Regions from separate parts of the Streptomyces sp. NBC_01294 genome, predicted to be linked through region 1. Evidence: riboswitches for the same ligand, from Rfam matches in the RefSeq annotation. Region 1 holds a riboswitch; the other holds the start of a gene.
The links. A riboswitch is a leader RNA that binds a small molecule or an ion and turns the genes downstream of it on or off. The one in region 1 is predicted to bind cyclic di-AMP.
Positions count from the first base shown of each region.

Region 1 (3,616 bases):
ACGTCGTCCGGGTCGCTGCCGGGCCGGATGATGTCGTTGCCGCCCGCGCAGAAGGTGACCAGGTCCGGTGCGAGGGCCTTGGCCCGCGGGAGCTGGTCGGCCACGATCTGGTCGAGGAGCTTCCCGCGCACCGCGAGATTCGCATACCGGAAGTCGTGCTCTTCGCGCTGGTCGGCCAGGAGTACGGCGAGCCGGTCCGCCCAGCCGAGAAATGATTCCCCGGGTCCCGGGTCCCCCACGCCCTCGGTGAAGCTGTCCCCGATCGCCGCGTACGAGCCGATGGTCTTGAGTTTCGTCGTCGTCGCTGCCACGGGAGACATCCTTCACTCCCGTAACCAACCTACGCCAACGTAATGAGGGGTTGACGGGCCGTGATCTATACCACCCGGGGGATAAGGAATATGTACACGTGAGGCCGGGACCCCCCTCGGGTCCCGGCCTCACACGTGTTCGTGCTCCGGCGGCGGGTGCCGTCAGATGGTCACGCCCTTCGAGCGGAGGTAGCTCACCGGGTCGATGTCCGAGCCGTACGACGGGCCCGTGCGGATCTCGAAGTGGAGGTGCGGGCCGGTCGAGTTGCCGGTCGAGCCGGAGAGGCCGAGGCTCTGGCCGGCGGTGACGCTCTGGCCGGCCGAGACGGCGAGCGAGGACAGGTGGGCGTACTGGGAGTACTTGCCGTCCGCGTGCTGGATGACGACCTCGTTGCCGTACGAGCCGGCCCAGCCGGAGGAGACGACGGTGCCCGCGCCGACGGCCTTGACCGTGGTGCCGGCGCGCGCGATGAAGTCGACTCCGGTGTGGTAGCCGGAGGACCACATGCTGCCCGCGACCTTGTAGTTCGTGGAGATGCCGCCGCCCAGCGGGGCCACGAAGCCGGAGGCCGACTGCTGCTCGGCGGGCGCCTCGGGGGCGGACTCCGGCTGCGCCGGGGCGGCCTGCTCGGCCTGCTCCGGAGCCTGCTCCGCCGCGGCCTTCGGGGCCGGCCGCGGCGCGGCCTCGGGGGCGGCCTCGACCGGAGCCGCCTGGCCCCGGCCACCGAGGGTCAGCTTCAGACCCGGGTGGATCAGCGACGGGTCGGTGCCGACCGCCTCGCGGTTGTCGGCGTACAGGTCCTCCCAGCCGCCGGACAGGTTGCGCTCTTCGGCGATCTTGGAGAGGCAGTCGCCCGGCAGGACCGTGTAGACGGCCGGCGCGGCCTGCACGGCGGCGACGGGCGCCGCCTTCAGCGAGGCCGGAACCTGCGGGGCCACCGCGGGAGCCACCGCGGTCGCGGCGGCCGGGGCCCCGGCCGCCTGGGCGCCGGCGGCGCCCATCAGCGGCAGCGCGAGGGCCGCGCCGCCGGTGCCGGCGAAGGCGATACCGCGAGAAAGGGAAAGGGACTTGGGACGGCGGTGCTTACCCTTTGCAGGCATGTCGAATTCCTCTCCGGCGCCTGCGAGGTGAGCTGTCGGGTTCGGACTGGAGATGTCCGGCTGTACATGTACGAGGCATGTACGGCTGCACCCCGAGCGATCCCGTCGAAAAGATCTCCGGGACAGCGGCTTACCTGGTTCCCCCGCTCCTGCCGCGCGAAATGGTCGAGTGCGGTTTCCCGGGAGGCGGCAGGATTAGGCGGTCCACCCGGATCGATCGCGAAGGTAATCCCTGGGGACCGCGGGTAACAAGCCATGAATTCCCTGACGGAATAACAGGGGTGAGGGAACGACGGAATTTACGTCACCCTGCGTCCATTCCCCACCGGCAACAGCCCCTGCGACCGGGCGATTCGGCTTTCGTGATCAGGCACTCACGGTCACCGTATGATCTGGCTCACGGGGACGCCCCCGATCTCGCCTCCGGATATGGCAAGTTGGCGTCAAACAGCTCAATTCGGACAGAAGTCTCAACGTGATACGAAGGAGTCCCCGTGACCCAGCAGATACAGGAGCCGGAGCTGACCGGAGTGCGCAATTTCCGCGATGTGGGCGGATTGCCGACTTCTGATGGACGAAGGGTCAAGACGGGACGACTGTTCCGAAGCGGACATCTAGCACATGCCACCGAAACCGATGCAGAATTTCTCGGTTCGCTCGGCCTCCACACCATCTTCGATTTCCGCAACGGCGCCGACCACGCGCTGGAGGGCCCGGACGTCGAGCTGCCCGGCGTACGGAACGTGAACATCCCGCTCTCGGACCCGGCCGACGGCCGGGAGTTCTGGAGGCTCGTCCGCGAGGGGGACCTCGAACAGCTGCGCTCGATCCTGGGCGACGGCAAGGCCGCGGCCCGGATGGCGAACTCCTACCGCGGGATCATCGAGCAGCGCACCGCCGAGCACAGCCGGGTCGTGCACGCCCTGGCGCAGGACAGCGTCCCCGCCCTCATGCACTGCGCGGCCGGCAAGGACCGGGCTGGCCTCTCGATCGCCGTCACCCTGCTCGCTCTGGGGGTCGAGCGCGAGGCGATCGTGACGGACTACCTGGAGTCGAACGCCCCGCACCGCCGCTACCGGGTCCGCCGCAGCGGCGAGTCGGCCGAGGCCCGCTCCCCCGAGGTGATGGAGCTGCTCGCGCCGCTCTTCGACGCCCGCGCCGAGTACCTGCTCGCGGCCTTCGACACCATCGACACCCTCTGGGGCGGCGTGGACCGCTATCTGGCGGAGGGCCTCGGGCTGGAGCCCGAGACCCTCGACCGGCTGCGGGACCGGCTCCTGTCCTAGTCCGCCCGGAGCGGGCCGTCAGCGCTGGGCGACGGCCTGCTTCACCAGCGTCCTGCCGAAGTCCCACATCAGCCCGGACCCGCCGTGCGCCTCGTCCATGACCTCGCGGAAGGCGCCGACGAACCGGTCCACGTCCGCCTCGTCCACGACCAGCGGCGGAATCAGCTTGATGACTTCCAGATGGTCCCCGGAGACCTGGGTGAGGATCCGGTGCTTCTGGAGCAGCGGCACCACGACCATCTGCGCGAAGAGCCCCTTGCGGGCCGCCTGCAGCACGGTCCACCGGCTGCGCAGCCCCAGCGAGGAGGGCCGGCCGAACTCGATGCCGATCATCAGGCCGCGCCCGCGCACCTCGTGCAGCAGCTCGTACTCGTCCACCAGGGCCGCGAGCCGCCCGCGCAGCAGGTCGCCCATCGCCCGGGCCCGGGCCACGAGCCCCTCGTCGTCCATGACCGACAGGACGGCCAGCCCGGCCGCCATCGCCTGCGCGTTGGACCCGAAGCTCGCGGAGTGCACGAGCACCCGGTCCATCGACGAGTAGACCTTCTTGAAGATCCAGTCCTTGCCCAGGGTCGCGCCGACCGGCACGTAGCCGCCCGACAGCGCCTTGGCCACGCACACGAGGTCCGGCTCCACTCCCGGCTCGTGCTGGTACGCGTAGAAGTCGCCGGTTCGCCCCAGGCCGGTCTGCACCTCGTCCGCGATCAGCAGCGCCTTGTTCCGGTGCAGCATTTCCTGCGCGGCGAGCAGGAATCCGGGCGGGGCGGCGAGCACCCCCTTGCCCTGGATCGGTTCGACGACCAGGGCCGCCACGTCCCCGCGCTTCAGCTCGCGCTCCAGGGCGGCCAGGTCGCCCAGCGCGATCCGCGTGTCGGGGAGCAGCGGCGCGAAGCCGTCCCGGAAGCCGCCCTCCCCGTT
Region 1 covers NZ_CP108423.1:1,172,824-1,176,439, forward strand. The annotation lists gene OG534_RS05470 (SGNH/GDSL hydrolase family protein) at 1-311, opposite strand, end outside; gene OG534_RS05475 (LysM peptidoglycan-binding domain-containing M23 family metallopeptidase) at 474-1,412, opposite strand; cyclic di-AMP (ydaO/yuaA leader) riboswitch at 1,415-1,590, opposite strand; gene OG534_RS05480 (tyrosine-protein phosphatase) at 1,907-2,698, shown strand; gene OG534_RS05485 (aspartate aminotransferase family protein) at 2,717-3,616, opposite strand, start outside.

Region 2 (3,616 bases), 900 kb from region 1:
GCAGGTTGCGAAGTGCTCACCGCCGGGCGGAGCCGCGGCCGGTGCGCCCCCGCCGTCCGGTCGGCGTGCACCGCGGTCAGCGTCCGCGCCCGCTCGGCGTCCCCGCGCGCCACCGCGTCCACGATCGCGCCGTGCTCGGCCCAGCACTCCACGGGCCGGGCCGGCGCCTCCACCACGTACATCCACGCGATCTTGTGCCGCATCTGCGTCAGCATCGCGATCAGCCCGGGGCTGGCGGACGCCTGCGCGAGCGTCTCGTGGAACCAGCCGCCCAGGGACCGCAGATCCTCCCCCTGGCCCCGCCTGGCCCGCTCCTGCCCCAGCCTGACCAGCCCGCGCAGCACCTTGAGGTGTGCCTCGGTGCGACGCCGGGCCGCCCGGGCGGCCGCCAGCGGCTCCAGGAGCATCCGTACCTCCAGGAGGTCCGCGGCCTCCTGCTCGGTCGGCTCGGCCACGCAGGCCCCCGCATGGCGGCGCGTGGTCACGAACCCCTCGGACTCCAGGGTCCGCAGCGCCTCGCGGACCGGGACGCGCGAGACTCCGTACCGGCGGGCCAGCACCTCCTCGGTCAGCCGACTGCCCGGTTCGAACACCCCGGAGACGATGTCGTCGCGGATTGCTGTGCATACCGCGTGCGCAGGAATACGCAAGACCGAACCTCCGCCTATTTCCGACTGCCAGTCTCCTTGCACGCACATGCGTGCGCTGCGACTCTATTGCAACACACGATAATTTCCGAGAGCGGCCGGAAATACGAAACATTTGCACGGGGACGCAACACGGGACGCAACACGGGACGCAACACGGGACGCAACACGGGACGCAACACGAAGACCCCGGCTCGGGGAGCCGGGGTCTTCGGTGAAGCGGTGCGGGACGGGGTCAGAGGCTGACGCCGTGCGAGCGCAGGTAGGCGATCGGGTCGATGTCCGAGCCGTACTGCGAGCCCGTGCGGGCCTCGAAGTGCAGGTGCGGGCCGCTGGAGTTGCCCGTGGAGCCCGACAGGCCGATCTGCTGGCCCGGGGTGACCTGCTGGCCGACGGAGACGCTCAGCGAGGACATGTGCCCGTACTGGGTGTACGTACCGTCGTTGTGCTTGATGACGACGTTGTTGCCGTACGCGCCACCCCAGCCGGCCTCGACGACGGTGCCGACGCCCACGGCGTGGACCGACGTGCCGGAGGCGGCGTGGAAGTCGATGCCCGTGTGGCTGCCGGAGGACCACATGCCGCCGCCCGCCTTGTACTGGGTGCTGACGTACGAGGCGTCGAGCGGCGAGACGAAGGTGTTGAGGCGCTTGCGCTCCTCCTCGCGGGCCGCACGCTCGGCGGCGTCGCGCTCGGCCTTCGCCTTGGCCTCGGCGAGGCGCTTGGACTCGGCGGCCTTCTGCTTGGCCTCGGCCTCGGCCTGCGCCTTGGCGGCGGCCTGGTCGGCCACGCGCTCCTGGGACTCGGCCTGCTCGGCGAGGTCGCCCGCGAGGTCCTCGGCGACGACCACGGCACCCAGCCCGTTCTCCGGGGCGGAGCTGCTGTGGTTGTCCGCGGCGAAGGCCGGGGCGGCGAGGGAGCCGACGACACCCGTGGTGGCGATCGCGGCTATACCGGCGTAACCGGCGGTCTTGCGGCTCAGACGGCTGGAACCACGGTGCTTACCGGAGCCAGCGGGACGACTGCCAAACGCCATGAAGGGTTTGATCCTTTCCTTCCTTCTCGCCTACCGGGTTAGCTGACGGGTTCGGAGCAGGAAGGTCTCCTACGGGCCTCCTCTTGCGAGGGGGTCCGATTCACCCCAGGGACTCATGTGGGTCCCCGGCTCCCCAGGCTCGCGCCTGACGGGGACTCGGCGATCGCTGCCCGGTGCCGCGGGTGCGGCGGGCACAACTGACGGACAGCACGGCCGACGCTAGGCGGATCATCAGTCAATCGCCAAACAGACACGCCTTTTTGTTGCGTACGCCACACCACATAAAAGCAACCTCACCACTAAACGGACAAAAGGGGCTCCGGCGGACAAGCCGCCAGAGCCCCTTACACATACCCGTCAAATGGTCGTCAGTTGACGGTCATCCGGCCGTCAGTTGGCGACGACGGTCACGTCACCGATCCCGAGCGCCCGCACCGGCTCCTCGATCAGCGCCGCGTCGCCCACCAGGACCGTCACCAGCCGGTCCGCGGGGAAGGCCTTCACGACCGCCGAAGTGGCCTCCACCGTGCCGGTTTCGGCGAGCTGCGCGTACAACTGCGCCTGGTAGTCGTCCGGCAGTTCCTGCTCGACCTGGTCGGCGAGCGTGCCGGCGACCGAGGCCGCCGTCTCGAACTTCAGCGGGGCCACGCCCACCAAGTTCTGCACGGCCACGTCGCGTTCGGCATCGGTCAGACCGCCCTCCGCGAGGGTGCGCAGCACCTTCCAGAGGTCGTCCAGCGCCGGCCCCGTGTTGGGGGTGTCCACCGAGCCGCTGATGGCGAGCATCGAGGCGCCCTTGCCGTCCGCGGTGGAGCGCATCACCTGGCCGAAGGCGCGCACGCCGTAGGTGTACCCCTTCTCCTCGCGCAGCACCTTGTCCAGGCGCGAGGTGAGGGTGCCGCCCAGGCAGTACGTGCCCAGCACCTGGGCCGCCCAGACCCGGTCGTGGCGGTCCGCCCCGATCCGGCCGATCAGCAGCTGCGTCTGGACCGCTCCGGGCCGGTCCACGATGACCACGCGGCCCGTGTCGTCGGCGGTCACCGGCGGCACGGGGAGCGCCTCGGCGGTGTTGCCCGTCCAGGTGCCCAGGGTGTCCGCCAGCACGGCGTCCAGGTCGATGCCGGTCAGGTCCCCGACGACCACCGCGGTGGCCGTGGCGGGGCGTACGTGGGCCTCGTAGAAGGCGCGTACGGCGGCGGAGTCGATCCGGACGACCGTCTCCTCGGTGCCCTGGCGCGGCCGGGACATGCGCAGGGAGGCCGGGAAGAGCTCCTTGGAGAGCTGCTTGGCGGCGCGGCGCTGCGGGTTGGCCAGCTCGTGCGGGATCTCGTCGAGCCGGTTGCGCACCAGCCGGTCGACCTCGGAGTCGGCGAACGCCGGGGCGCGCAGCGCCTCGGCGAGCAGGCCCAGCGCCTTGGGCAGCCGGGAGGCCGGGACCTCCAGGGAGACCCGGATGCCCGGGTGGTCGGCGTGCGCGTCGAGGGTGGCGCCGCAGCGCTCCAGCTCGGCCGCGAACTCCTCGGCGGAGTGCTTGTCGGTGCCCTCGGAGAGCGCGCGCGCCATGATGGTCGCCACACCGTCCAGGCCCTCGGGCTCCGCGTCGAGCGGGGCGGCGAGGTTGACCTCGACCGCGATCACCTGCTGGCCCGGCCGGTGGCAGCGCAGCAGGGTCAGCCCGTTGGACAGCTCCCCACGGTCGGGGGCCGGGAAGGCCCACGGCTGCGGCTCGCCGGCCTGCGGACGCGGGTGGAAGGTCATCGTGACGGCTGCGGTGTCGCTCACTGCTCCGCCCCCTCGTTCTCGTCGTCCTGGTTGGGCTCATCGCCCTCGTCTGCGGCAATGGGCTCGTAGACGAGCACCGCGCGGTTGTCCGGGCGCAGTCGGGCCGCGGCCACGGCCTGCACCTCCTCGGCGGTGACGTCGAGGACGCGCC
Region 2 covers NZ_CP108423.1:2,070,109-2,073,724, forward strand. The annotation lists gene OG534_RS09180 (GntR family transcriptional regulator) at 1-650, opposite strand, end outside; gene OG534_RS09185 (M23 family metallopeptidase) at 883-1,683, opposite strand; cyclic di-AMP (ydaO/yuaA leader) riboswitch at 1,697-1,855, opposite strand; gene OG534_RS09190 (M16 family metallopeptidase) at 2,074-3,441, opposite strand; gene OG534_RS09195 (M16 family metallopeptidase) at 3,462-3,616, opposite strand, start outside.
Region 2: another riboswitch for cyclic di-AMP. It lies ahead of OG534_RS09185 (M23 family metallopeptidase); the one in region 1 lies ahead of OG534_RS05475 (LysM peptidoglycan-binding domain-containing M23 family metallopeptidase).